3 regions of the Paenibacillus sp. S33 genome follow, and region 1 is predicted to be linked to each of the others. Evidence: predicted binding sites of a transcription regulator. Region 1 holds the regulator's gene; each other region holds the start of a gene.
What was found. Region 1 encodes Rex, which represses fermentation and respiration genes when NADH is low (regulators of the CRP and FNR family bind a similar motif). Its sites were predicted from a motif close to TTGTGAAATATTTCACAA; they were not measured.

Region 1 (3,282 bases):
TGCTGCTGAATTATTGCCGTCATTTTTTGCTCATCGACTCCATTCTTCAGCAGTTCGGTGTGAACACCGCTATTATCTGCGGCAGGTACGTTAGGTTGTCCTTCCACTTTTTGAAAAGGAACCCACACCATTATATTTTCATTCTGTGCATTTTTCCCTTGAACCACCCAATATACCTGATCCCACACAGACTTCCATGTTTGAGTCGTGCTAACCAGACCACCTGATTGCTTGGCCTTAATGATAGCGGCATTTTTCTCAGCCACCTGGTCTTGAGTAACATAGGAATAATACCAGAAAATGCTGACCAGGATCAGTATTACGGCCAAAATGGCGACCGCTATCCACTTTTTCTTATTTTTCAAACCCGTGCTTCCTCTCTAAGGGGATGTGACACCTGAATTAGCGCGACAGCAGCCCTTCAAAGGCGGCTTGTGCCTCATGTTTGATGCGTTCCTCGTCCATAGTCAGGCATTCGCCGTTTTTCACAACTTGACGACCGTCTACCCATACGTGAACCACGTCTTTGGCGCTTGCTGAGTATACCGCATGGGAAATAAGATCTGTACGCGGCAAGAAATGTGCCTGATTCAGATCCAGCGCGATAAAGTCAGCCTTGTTGCCTGCTGCCAACGCTCCTACTTCTTTTAAACCAATTGACTTTGCACCGTATTCTGTTGCCAGACGCAGCGCTTCACTTGCAGGAACTGCCGTAGGGTCACCAGATACACCCTTGTGAATAAGTGCTGCCAGACGCATTTCCTCGAACATATCCAGATTATTATTACTGGCAGGACCATCCGTTCCGAGAGAAACGGTAACCCCTGCACGCAGCAATTCAGGCACTCTTGCCACACCACTTGCCAGCTTCAAGTTGCTACCTGGGTTGTGCGAAACCGCTACACCACGTTCAGCCAGTAAAGCTATTTCTTCGTCGTTCAAATGAACGCCATGGGCAACAAGCGAGGGACGGGAGAAAAAGCCAAGCTTATCCAAGTGTGCAACTGGACGCAAACCGTAGTCTCGTACGTTTTGCTCCACTTCGGCGATCGTCTCAGACATGTGCGTATGCAGCGGCAAATCCAGATCATGCGCAGCTTGTACGAATTTTTCAATAAACGCAGGTGGACAGGTGTATGGCGCATGCGGTGACATCATCGTTGTAATACGCCCGTCTGCTTTACCATGCCAGTTACGCGCAAAAGTCACGGCCTCAGCCAGCTTGATTCGCTGTTCTTCCTCCGAACATAGTCCAATTGCTCCACGCATCAGACTTGCACGAATACCTGACTCTTCAGCTACACGAGCCACCTCATCCATATGATCGTACATGTCCAGGAAGGTCGTTGTACCACCTTTCAGCATTTCCAGCACAGACAACGACGTACCCCAGTACACGTCCGTAGATGTAAACTTGGCTTCCATAGGCCACATTTTTTCCTGAAGCCATACTTGAAGTGCCAAGTCATCTCCATGCCCACGCAGCAGAGACATCGCCGCATGACCATGAGTATTAATCAGACCAGGTAAAAACAAAAGCCCCTTACCATCGATCGCTTCCGTCTCTTCCTCACCGGAAGGCAAAGTCTCGCCAATGTAAGTAATGCGGCTATCTTCCACAATCATAAAACCATGGATTACCCCAGCTTCTGGTCCATTTACGGCAAAAGAGCCGTTTTTAATCATCCATTTATTCACTGTCATATTGTGTTTCTTCCTTTCCGTCCTCCAAATAATAAGCGAGGCTAAGCAAATCAGTTGTAAAGTCTGTGGCATGAATCCGAATGTTGGCCGGTGCCTTGAGAGTAGTCGGTGCAAAGTTCAGGATCGCTCCAATTCCGCTCTCAATAAGCCTGTCAGCCACGTGCTGTGCTTCAAAATCAGGTACGGTAATAATCCCGATTCGAATGTTTTTTTCTCTCACAGTCGCTTCCAGTTCATCCATCGGTTGCACGACCAATGTATTGATCTTGGTCCCTACCTTATCCGGAAACGCATCAAATACCGCTACAATCTTCATATTGTCTTTTAAATAAGCGTTATAATTCGAAAGGGCTTGCCCCAGATTACCCGCTCCGACCAATACTACATTAATTTGCTGATCGATTTTCAGGATATGGCGTATTTTCTCAATTAGATAAGAAACATCATAACCGATACCCTTCCGACCAAAATCTCCAAAATAGGCGAGATCTTTACGGATTTGGGCCGGGTTCAAATCTAGCCTCTGTCCCAACTCTTGAGAAGAGACCGTAGCCACCTCCCGTTTGTGAAGTGCATTCAGATAACGTAAATATACGGGTAACCTCCGTACGACAGCCTCTGAAATTTTATCTGATTTCATACTTGCTCCCCCTAATTGTAACGAACATACTTAGTGTCCGTCCGTTATGCCTCGGTCTCCGGGGCGGATTGGAGCCATTCGGCGATGCGGGGCACCATTTGCTCCGATGGCATATGCTCCATTTTTGGTCCCGGTAACGAGTACAAAAAGTGCTTTCCGTAATAGGATTCGATCACACGTGTATCGTAAACGATAACGACCCCGTGGTCGCTCGCTGTACGAACCAACCGACCAAATCCCTGTTTAAAGCGAATGACCGCTTGTGGTACAGACAGCTTCATAAATGGATTCTTCTTCTGCTGCTGGAGCAGCTCGCTTTTTGCCTCCAGCAACGGGTGATTCGGCGGTTGAAATGGCAAGCGAACAATGGCTAGACAAGTCAGAGCCTTCCCCGGAATATCGACGCCTTCCCAGAAGCTGCTGGTTCCCAGCAATACAGAAGCTTTGGCTTCCTGAAAACGGCGGGTTAGCTTGCTGCGACTCCCACTGTCCACTCCTTGTCCCAGCACAGTAATTTCGCTGGATGCTAAGGCCTCTTTGAGCGGCTCATACACTTGCCGGAGCATCCGATAGGAAGTAAACAGAACGAGCATTCTCCCCCGCGTCGCCTGAGCAGTCGCTCCTAGAGAGCTAACGAGCATATCTACAAAGTGTGCATCTCCTACACTGCCCTTCACGCTTGGGAAATCCCGTGGAATGACCAGCAACACCTGATCCCTGTAATTAAACGGTGACGGGAGCTGCGAAGTCATCAGCCGCTCTTGATCTGCGGCTTCCTGCAAGCCGAGCTGATCGATCATGTACTGAAACGACTTATCTACCGATAAGGTAGCAGACGTCAGAATAATGCTTCTTTTTTTGTCAAAAAACATTTCTTTCAACTGGCGGCTCACATCGACAGGCACCGCATAAAATTGTAATGATTTACTGCGGAATTG
Region 2 (3,282 bases), 820 kb from region 1:
TCAGCCAGGTGCTAATCCGCTAAGTGTTCAAGCAGCGGTATACGGCAAATTAACGGATCGTTCCGAAACGGTAGTTGTGACGCTCGATCAGACTAAACCGGGTCTGATCCTGACTTCTCCTGATGAAGGAGTCCGTACGAACGCAGGTGTAGTTAGTGTTGTTGGTACCGTGTACGACGAGTTCCTCACCGAATTGTCGATTAACGGTGAGCCCGCTGAATTTGGAAGTGATGGCAGCTTTAACAAGCGATTGCTTATCAACGAAGGCGAAAATCAAATTACGGTGACGGCCAAGGATCTTGCCGAAAACGAAACAACCGTTACGCGCTCGGTGTATGTCGATACAGCTCTGCCGAAGCTTGAAAACATTAGCCCTGCGGAGGATGTGCGTATTACTCCAGGGCAGCCGGTACGAGTATCCTTTGACAGTGCATCCGGTTTGGAGGCATCCTTCCATGTGGAGCTGCCTTTCAACCTGTCCACTTTGGGCCGCAACGATATTCCAATAAATGAAACTTCGTCAGGCCACTATGAAGGTACTTATTTCACTTCATCTTCTCTGAATCTGGAAGGCGGAGTCATCGTGATCCGGGTAAGGGATGCAGCGGGAAATGAAGTGGAGACGGAGGCGCCAGGAAAATTGTATGTAACCAATGGTGGAGGACAGAACCCTGATCCGAATCCACCTACATCCAATGAAAAGCCAGTAGCCATTATTCAGGCTAATGAATCAGCTAAGAAGAACAAAAATGTACAATTTAACGCCAAAGCTTCCCGTGATGTAGATGGTGAAATCGTCAGCTACAGCTGGAATTTTGGCGATGGCGATTCGGCAGTCGGTTCCAAGGTGAAGCATAAATTCACCACAGCTGGAACGTATACCGTAGAGCTAACGGTGACGGATAATGACGGCGCAAGCGGTAAGACTGTGCATACGATCACAATCCGTTAACAGCCAGTAGGAAAGGGAAGGCTTCTTTTAGAATAACAATGAAGGCCCACAGCAGCCACGGTTTATAGAGGTTGCTGTGGGCCATTTTTAATTGTCGAGCCGTTCAGGAAGCGATACAATGAATAATGCTCATAAAGTGAATCGTTTCACAATAATATTTTTAGCAGGAGAGGATTATATGATTCATTTGCAAAAAGAAAACGGACGTATCCGTCTTGTGCTGGATGCCTATTTTATGGGGGAAGATATCATTGTACTCATTTCTGGCGGTGATCAGCCGCATTTGGGAACGATTACAGCAGGGGCCAGGCTCGAGCCGATTCAAACTGTGCAATTACAAAACCATAAGGAATTTTATATTACCGAAGAAATTGCAGTTCGCTTGCGAAAAGAGTTTGCGGGCAATTTTGCCATTTGCTGCGGGGCACATTTGGATCATGCAACCAAGGACGAAATCCGAGTGCTGACAGATATGGCTATACAACTGGGAAAAGAGCTCATTGGAGAACTCAAGCAAGCACGCTAGTAGCAACCTTTTTAAGTGAACTCCTGAAAGAGCAGATTGCGATAGGGATACTTGCTAAAGGGATACTTAAAAAGCAAGGCAAAGCCATCATCCTCAATTTGTACGGATTTCAGCGTAGAGGATGGAATTAAACTACGGATCATGACATGAACTGCACGCTGGTCTTGTCTGTTGATTGCTTTGGCTAAGGCAGAAGCAAAACATGGATTGCGTGCCAATTCGCGATACAGTGGAAAAACGGCTTTTGCGATGGCGCGATGAACTCTCGGCTCAAACGTAAACTGCACAGTCCCCGGTGGAATCGTCGTTCCATTCGTATAATAGAGCATCGGTGGCTGAGCTAAAAAGGAAATAAAGTAGCCGATGCCATTCGTGCCTAAGCCTTGTTTGGCGGCAAATGGCGCTACTGAGCAGAGAAGGGATTTCATCCGATCCAAATTGCCCTGAACGACAGCTCGTGACCATTGGACGGCAAAAGCACGTCGGGTTGCAATAGCTTTGTAAAAGGGTAGCATGGCAGCGGATATTTTCCTAAGTGTTTCTGCATTTAAACGTTTGTGAGGCGAGCCCTTTCTGCGGGATGTTGCACGATATAACATAGCTCCGACCTCCTTGGCAGGATGCTCTCATGGAGCGCAATTGATCTGTAACAGGTAAAATACTGTATGCCCGGTTACCTCAAAAAGTGCTAATATCGCTAGGTTTCTTCTTTTTAACGTTCTAATTTAAAAAATTGAAATAAGTACTGTCCTGATTTGTAAGATTGTGGTACCCTAGAACTTATATAATTGCTATTTTACTTATTGGAGTTGAATTTAACGGATGAGTGATTTGTACAAGGAGCCTCGGTCTTCCGATCCTTTTCAGGAGACGAACGATTATAACGCCCCATTTAACCCGCCCCCAGTAGTTCCACCTACAAATAGTAAAGCTGTTGCCTCGATGGTGCTCGGGATTTTATCTGTGGTCATTCCCTATATTGGGTTGATTATCGGAATTGTGGGTATTATTTTGTCCAGTCTTTCCCTGAAGGAAATTAACCGTCATGGCGAGCAAGGCAGAGGTATGGCCATTGCTGGATTGGTATGTAGTATTATCGGTACACTGATTTATACACTGATCATCATTTTTATAGTTATTGTTTTTATTGTAGCGGCCTCCAGTGGCGATCCAGATGTTTTTTCAGACATTTAATGAATTGAAGAATGTTTGAGCCAGACAAACCATTCACGATTTGACTATTGGATGCTATGATAAAAGGAGTCCAATGAAGGAGAGTGAAGCCGTATGGCACGTACTCAAACACAAAAAGCGCTGAGCAAGGCAAAACGCGCTGGAATCTATTGTGCGGCACAGAGCCGCAAAACGAATGACCATTATGGCGAGATTTCACAGCACATACGAATGAAGCCGACCAAGCAAGAACAATTACAAAAGGTCAAGCACAAGAAGCGAATCGTTCAGAGCGACGCTTCTTTTTTTTGTCTTTAGCGAGAATTTTTTTGATTTTATAGAAGTTGTCACAATCAGGAGACAGTATTCGTTATACAGATAATGACGGACACACAAGGAGGTGATCCTATGGAACGGTTCAGCCCCGGGGCCAACGACCATACAGAACATGTAGAATCCGTCGTGGAACGCGTCAAAGCTGGCGATCAACAGGCTTATGCCACCATCATACGTACTTATGAAAAGCAGATATATATGTACTGCTATTACATTCTGAAAAACCGCGAGGAAGCGGAGGATGCGGTACAGGATATATTTATCAAAGTATATCAGGCAATAGGTAAATATAGAC
Region 3 (3,282 bases), 1.9 Mb from region 1:
CAGCAAACCGTTGATTTTGTATATCCTTTCTTTTTTAAATGTGGACAAATTGTGAATATCACGAAAAGCTATTGTAATGTGAAAAATATCACACTATAATAAGCGCATGAAGTGAAATAAATCACAAACGCAAACGAGCTGTTTACGTGAAACTATTCACAATTATTATACATTTTATGCCCACACACCAAGGAGGAATTTTACATGAAAGTAGCAGTTATCGGATGTACACACGCAGGCACGGCAGCTATCGTCAACACAGCTAAATGTTATCCAGATGCAGAAATTACCGTTTACGAGCGTAATGATAATATTTCATTTTTATCTTGTGGTATTGCCCTGTATGTAGGTGGTGTCGTTAAAGATCCACACGGCCTGTTTTATTCGTCTCCAGATCAACTGTCTGACTTGGGTGTAGTGACCAAGATGCTTCACGAGGTAACGAGTGTGGATACGGCAGGCAAGACGCTGCATGCACGTAATCTCCAAACAGGTGAAGAATTTACAGACACATTTGATAAATTGATTGTGACCACAGGATCATGGCCCATTATTCCAAAGCTGGAGGGCATTGAACTTGATCATATTTTGCTCTGTAAAAACTATAATCATTCCAATGATATCATTGAGAAAGCCCAGCACGTACAGAACATTACAGTCGTCGGGGCTGGATACATTGGTGTTGAACTGGTAGAAGCTTTCCAAATGAACGGTAAAAACGTAACGCTGATCGACAGTGCTGATCGTATATTGAATAAGTATTTGGACCATGAGTATACAGACCGGATTGAAAGTTCCCTGAAGGAACATGGCATTAAGCTGGTACTTGGCGAAACGGTGAGTCGTTTTGAGGGTACGAACGGTAAGGTGAGTAAAGTCGTGACCTCTAAAGGAGAATATGAAACAGAGCTTGTTATTCTCTGCATCGGTTTCCGACCTCAAACGGATCTGCTCAAAGGTCAGGTAGATATGTTGCCTAACGGTGCGATCATTGTGGATAACTATATGCAAAGTAGCTGCCCGGACGTGTTTGCAGCAGGTGATAGTTGTGCAATCCGCTATAATCCGACAGGTAAAACGGCTTATATCCCTTTGGCAACCAACGCAGTTCGTATGGGTACGCTGGTAGCACGTAATCTGGTACAACCAACGATTGCCTACATGGGAACCCAAGGAACTTCGGGTATCAAAATTTACGAAGACAATATCGCAGGAACAGGCTTGACGGAAGCGGCGGCAACGGACGAAGGCATGACTGTAGAAGCTGTAACCATTGAGGACAGCTACCGGCCTGAATTTATGCCAACCTCCGAAAAGGTATTACTGAAAGTGGTATATGAGCAGGAGACACGAAGAATTTTGGGGGCTCAAATTATGTCGAAGGTGGATTTGACGCAATCCATTAACACACTATCCGTAGCCATTCAAAATCATATGACCATTGACCAGTTGGCCTTTGTCGATTTCTTCTTCCAGCCGCATTATAACAAGCCTTGGAATTTCCTGAATGCAGCAGGCTTGCAAGCATTGCCTACAATATCCGAACGGAACCCAGTTACTGTATAATTAGATTTGTCTGTGACATTGTTCATAAGTTTGTCAACAATCTGAGACGTACGGACGAATCCTTATAGTACAATATAGAGTAGCATAAGGATTAGGGGGTAAGTAGCTTATGGATTTGTTTTATATCCTTTTTCTTGTAGTCGTGGCCCTGGTAGGCCTCGGTGGAGTTATTTGGTTCTTGAGAGCAGTTGAAAAGGAAGAATACAACTAAATGTAAAGCGCGTAGTAGCGCAGTAGATGTAATAATACAGAAAGACAGTCCTTTTTCCAAGGGCTGTTTTTTTTATAGTTGAGAAAGTGATTTTTTTCACAAACATAATCACTGATTTTAAATAAAATATGAAAGAAGAATATTTTAGTAAAAAGATATTAAAGGAGCGGGGACATATGGCGAGCTATAAACCGGGGCAAATTGCTGAAAAGACGGTGGAAACAGGAGTGGCCAAGGCGAACAACCCGTGGACTGTGGCGGTGGTACTGGGATTTTTGGCAGGTGCATTTATTGCACTCGGTTTTTTGCTGGATATACGTGTTATTGCAAGTGCGCCTAAAGAATGGGGAAGCATTGCCACCTTTATTGGAGCTGCGGTGTTCCCCGTAGGTCTGGTATTAGTTTTGATCGCCGGCGGAGAATTGCTGACCGGCAATATGATGGCGGTCCCTTTGGCGAGATGGGCAGGACGGATTAAGACAGGAGCCTTGCTTCGTAACTTGGCGATTATTACGCTCAGTAATTTTGCAGGTGCGTTATTCGTTGCATTTTTCTTTGGGCATGTGCTGGGTTTGACAGAAACGGGCCCTTATCTGGACAAAGTGGTGGATATGGCAGGACATAAGCTACATGAAAGCTTTTTGCAGTCTTTTATATCGGGTATAGGATGTAACTGGCTCGTAGCACTGGCTGTATGGCTGGCATATAGCACAGACTCTATCGGTGGCAAAATTATGGGCATTTGGTTTCCAACAATGGCCTTTGTCGCTATTGGATTTCAGCACGTTGTTGCCAATATGTTTCTCATTCCGGCGGCTATTTTTGCAGGCCACTTTTCGTGGGCAGATTATGTTATGAACTTCATTCCGGTCTGGCTGGGAAATTTGGTAGGAGGTAGCCTGTTTGTGGCTGGAGCCTACTGGTTGGCCTATTTGAAAAAGCCTCAAACCAACGCACATCCAGTGAATGAATCTCCAACTACTTCTTCGGTTGCACATCAAATCCGTTGAGTGATCCTGCTTAATTACGGTACTTTAAACAGCAATGAACAAAGCAAATCCGCCATGACAGGCCCGGGGGAACGAAACCTGTCATGGCGGATTTTTTTGGGAGTGGTCCATGATTTGGCATGGAGGATGAGTGTGCTCTCGTCCCATAATGCCTTGATCTCTTTTACCCTCGGTAAGATGTGATGAAACAGGATGTTGAAAAAAAATTATGATTCTAAAAAAATCCGTTTTGCTCTATGCAGCAGACGGATTTTTTTAATATTTTGGAGAGCGGCTGTGTGGGAAAATCCTTCTCTTGCCATAGGCCAAAGCTGTGGATATGATAAGATCAGTGTAATTTTTGGAAACGGTAACGGAAAGGAGCATCAACACTATGGATCATCGCAATAGCGCGCCTCCTGAGGCCACGCTTCAACAAGACTTACAAAGGGGACAGCGGATGACGGAGCAGCAGGACGGAATTTTTCCGGCTGTATGCCCGTTAGATTGCCCGGA

Region 2: the regulator Rex is predicted to act here: its motif matches at 1,087-1,104, upstream of lpdD (prenylated flavin chaperone LpdD).
Region 3: the regulator Rex is predicted to act here: its motif matches at 1,862-1,879, upstream of ACWGXJ_RS23110 (formate/nitrite transporter family protein).

Annotation. Positions count from the first base shown of each region.
Region 1 is NZ_JBSIEZ010000001.1:3,173,690-3,176,971, forward strand. Features, by position in the region: gene ACWGXJ_RS14565 (cell wall elongation regulator TseB-like domain-containing protein) at 1-365, opposite strand, end outside; gene ACWGXJ_RS14570 (amidohydrolase) at 403-1,704, opposite strand; gene ACWGXJ_RS14575 (redox-sensing transcriptional repressor Rex) at 1,691-2,344, opposite strand; gene dinG (ATP-dependent DNA helicase DinG) at 2,389-3,282, opposite strand, start outside.
Region 2 is NZ_JBSIEZ010000001.1:3,989,486-3,992,767, reverse strand. Features, by position in the region: gene ACWGXJ_RS18195 (S8 family serine peptidase) at 1-952, shown strand, start outside; gene lpdD (prenylated flavin chaperone LpdD) at 1,131-1,478, shown strand; gene ACWGXJ_RS18185 (hypothetical protein) at 1,490-2,077, opposite strand; gene ACWGXJ_RS18180 (DUF4190 domain-containing protein) at 2,301-2,672, shown strand; gene ACWGXJ_RS18175 (hypothetical protein) at 2,766-2,969, shown strand; gene ACWGXJ_RS18170 (RNA polymerase sigma factor) at 3,060-3,282, shown strand, end outside.
Region 3 is NZ_JBSIEZ010000001.1:5,091,347-5,094,628, reverse strand. Features, by position in the region: gene ACWGXJ_RS23115 (FAD-dependent oxidoreductase) at 205-1,566, shown strand; gene ACWGXJ_RS23110 (formate/nitrite transporter family protein) at 1,954-2,787, shown strand; gene ACWGXJ_RS23105 (molybdopterin-containing oxidoreductase family protein) at 3,161-3,282, shown strand, end outside.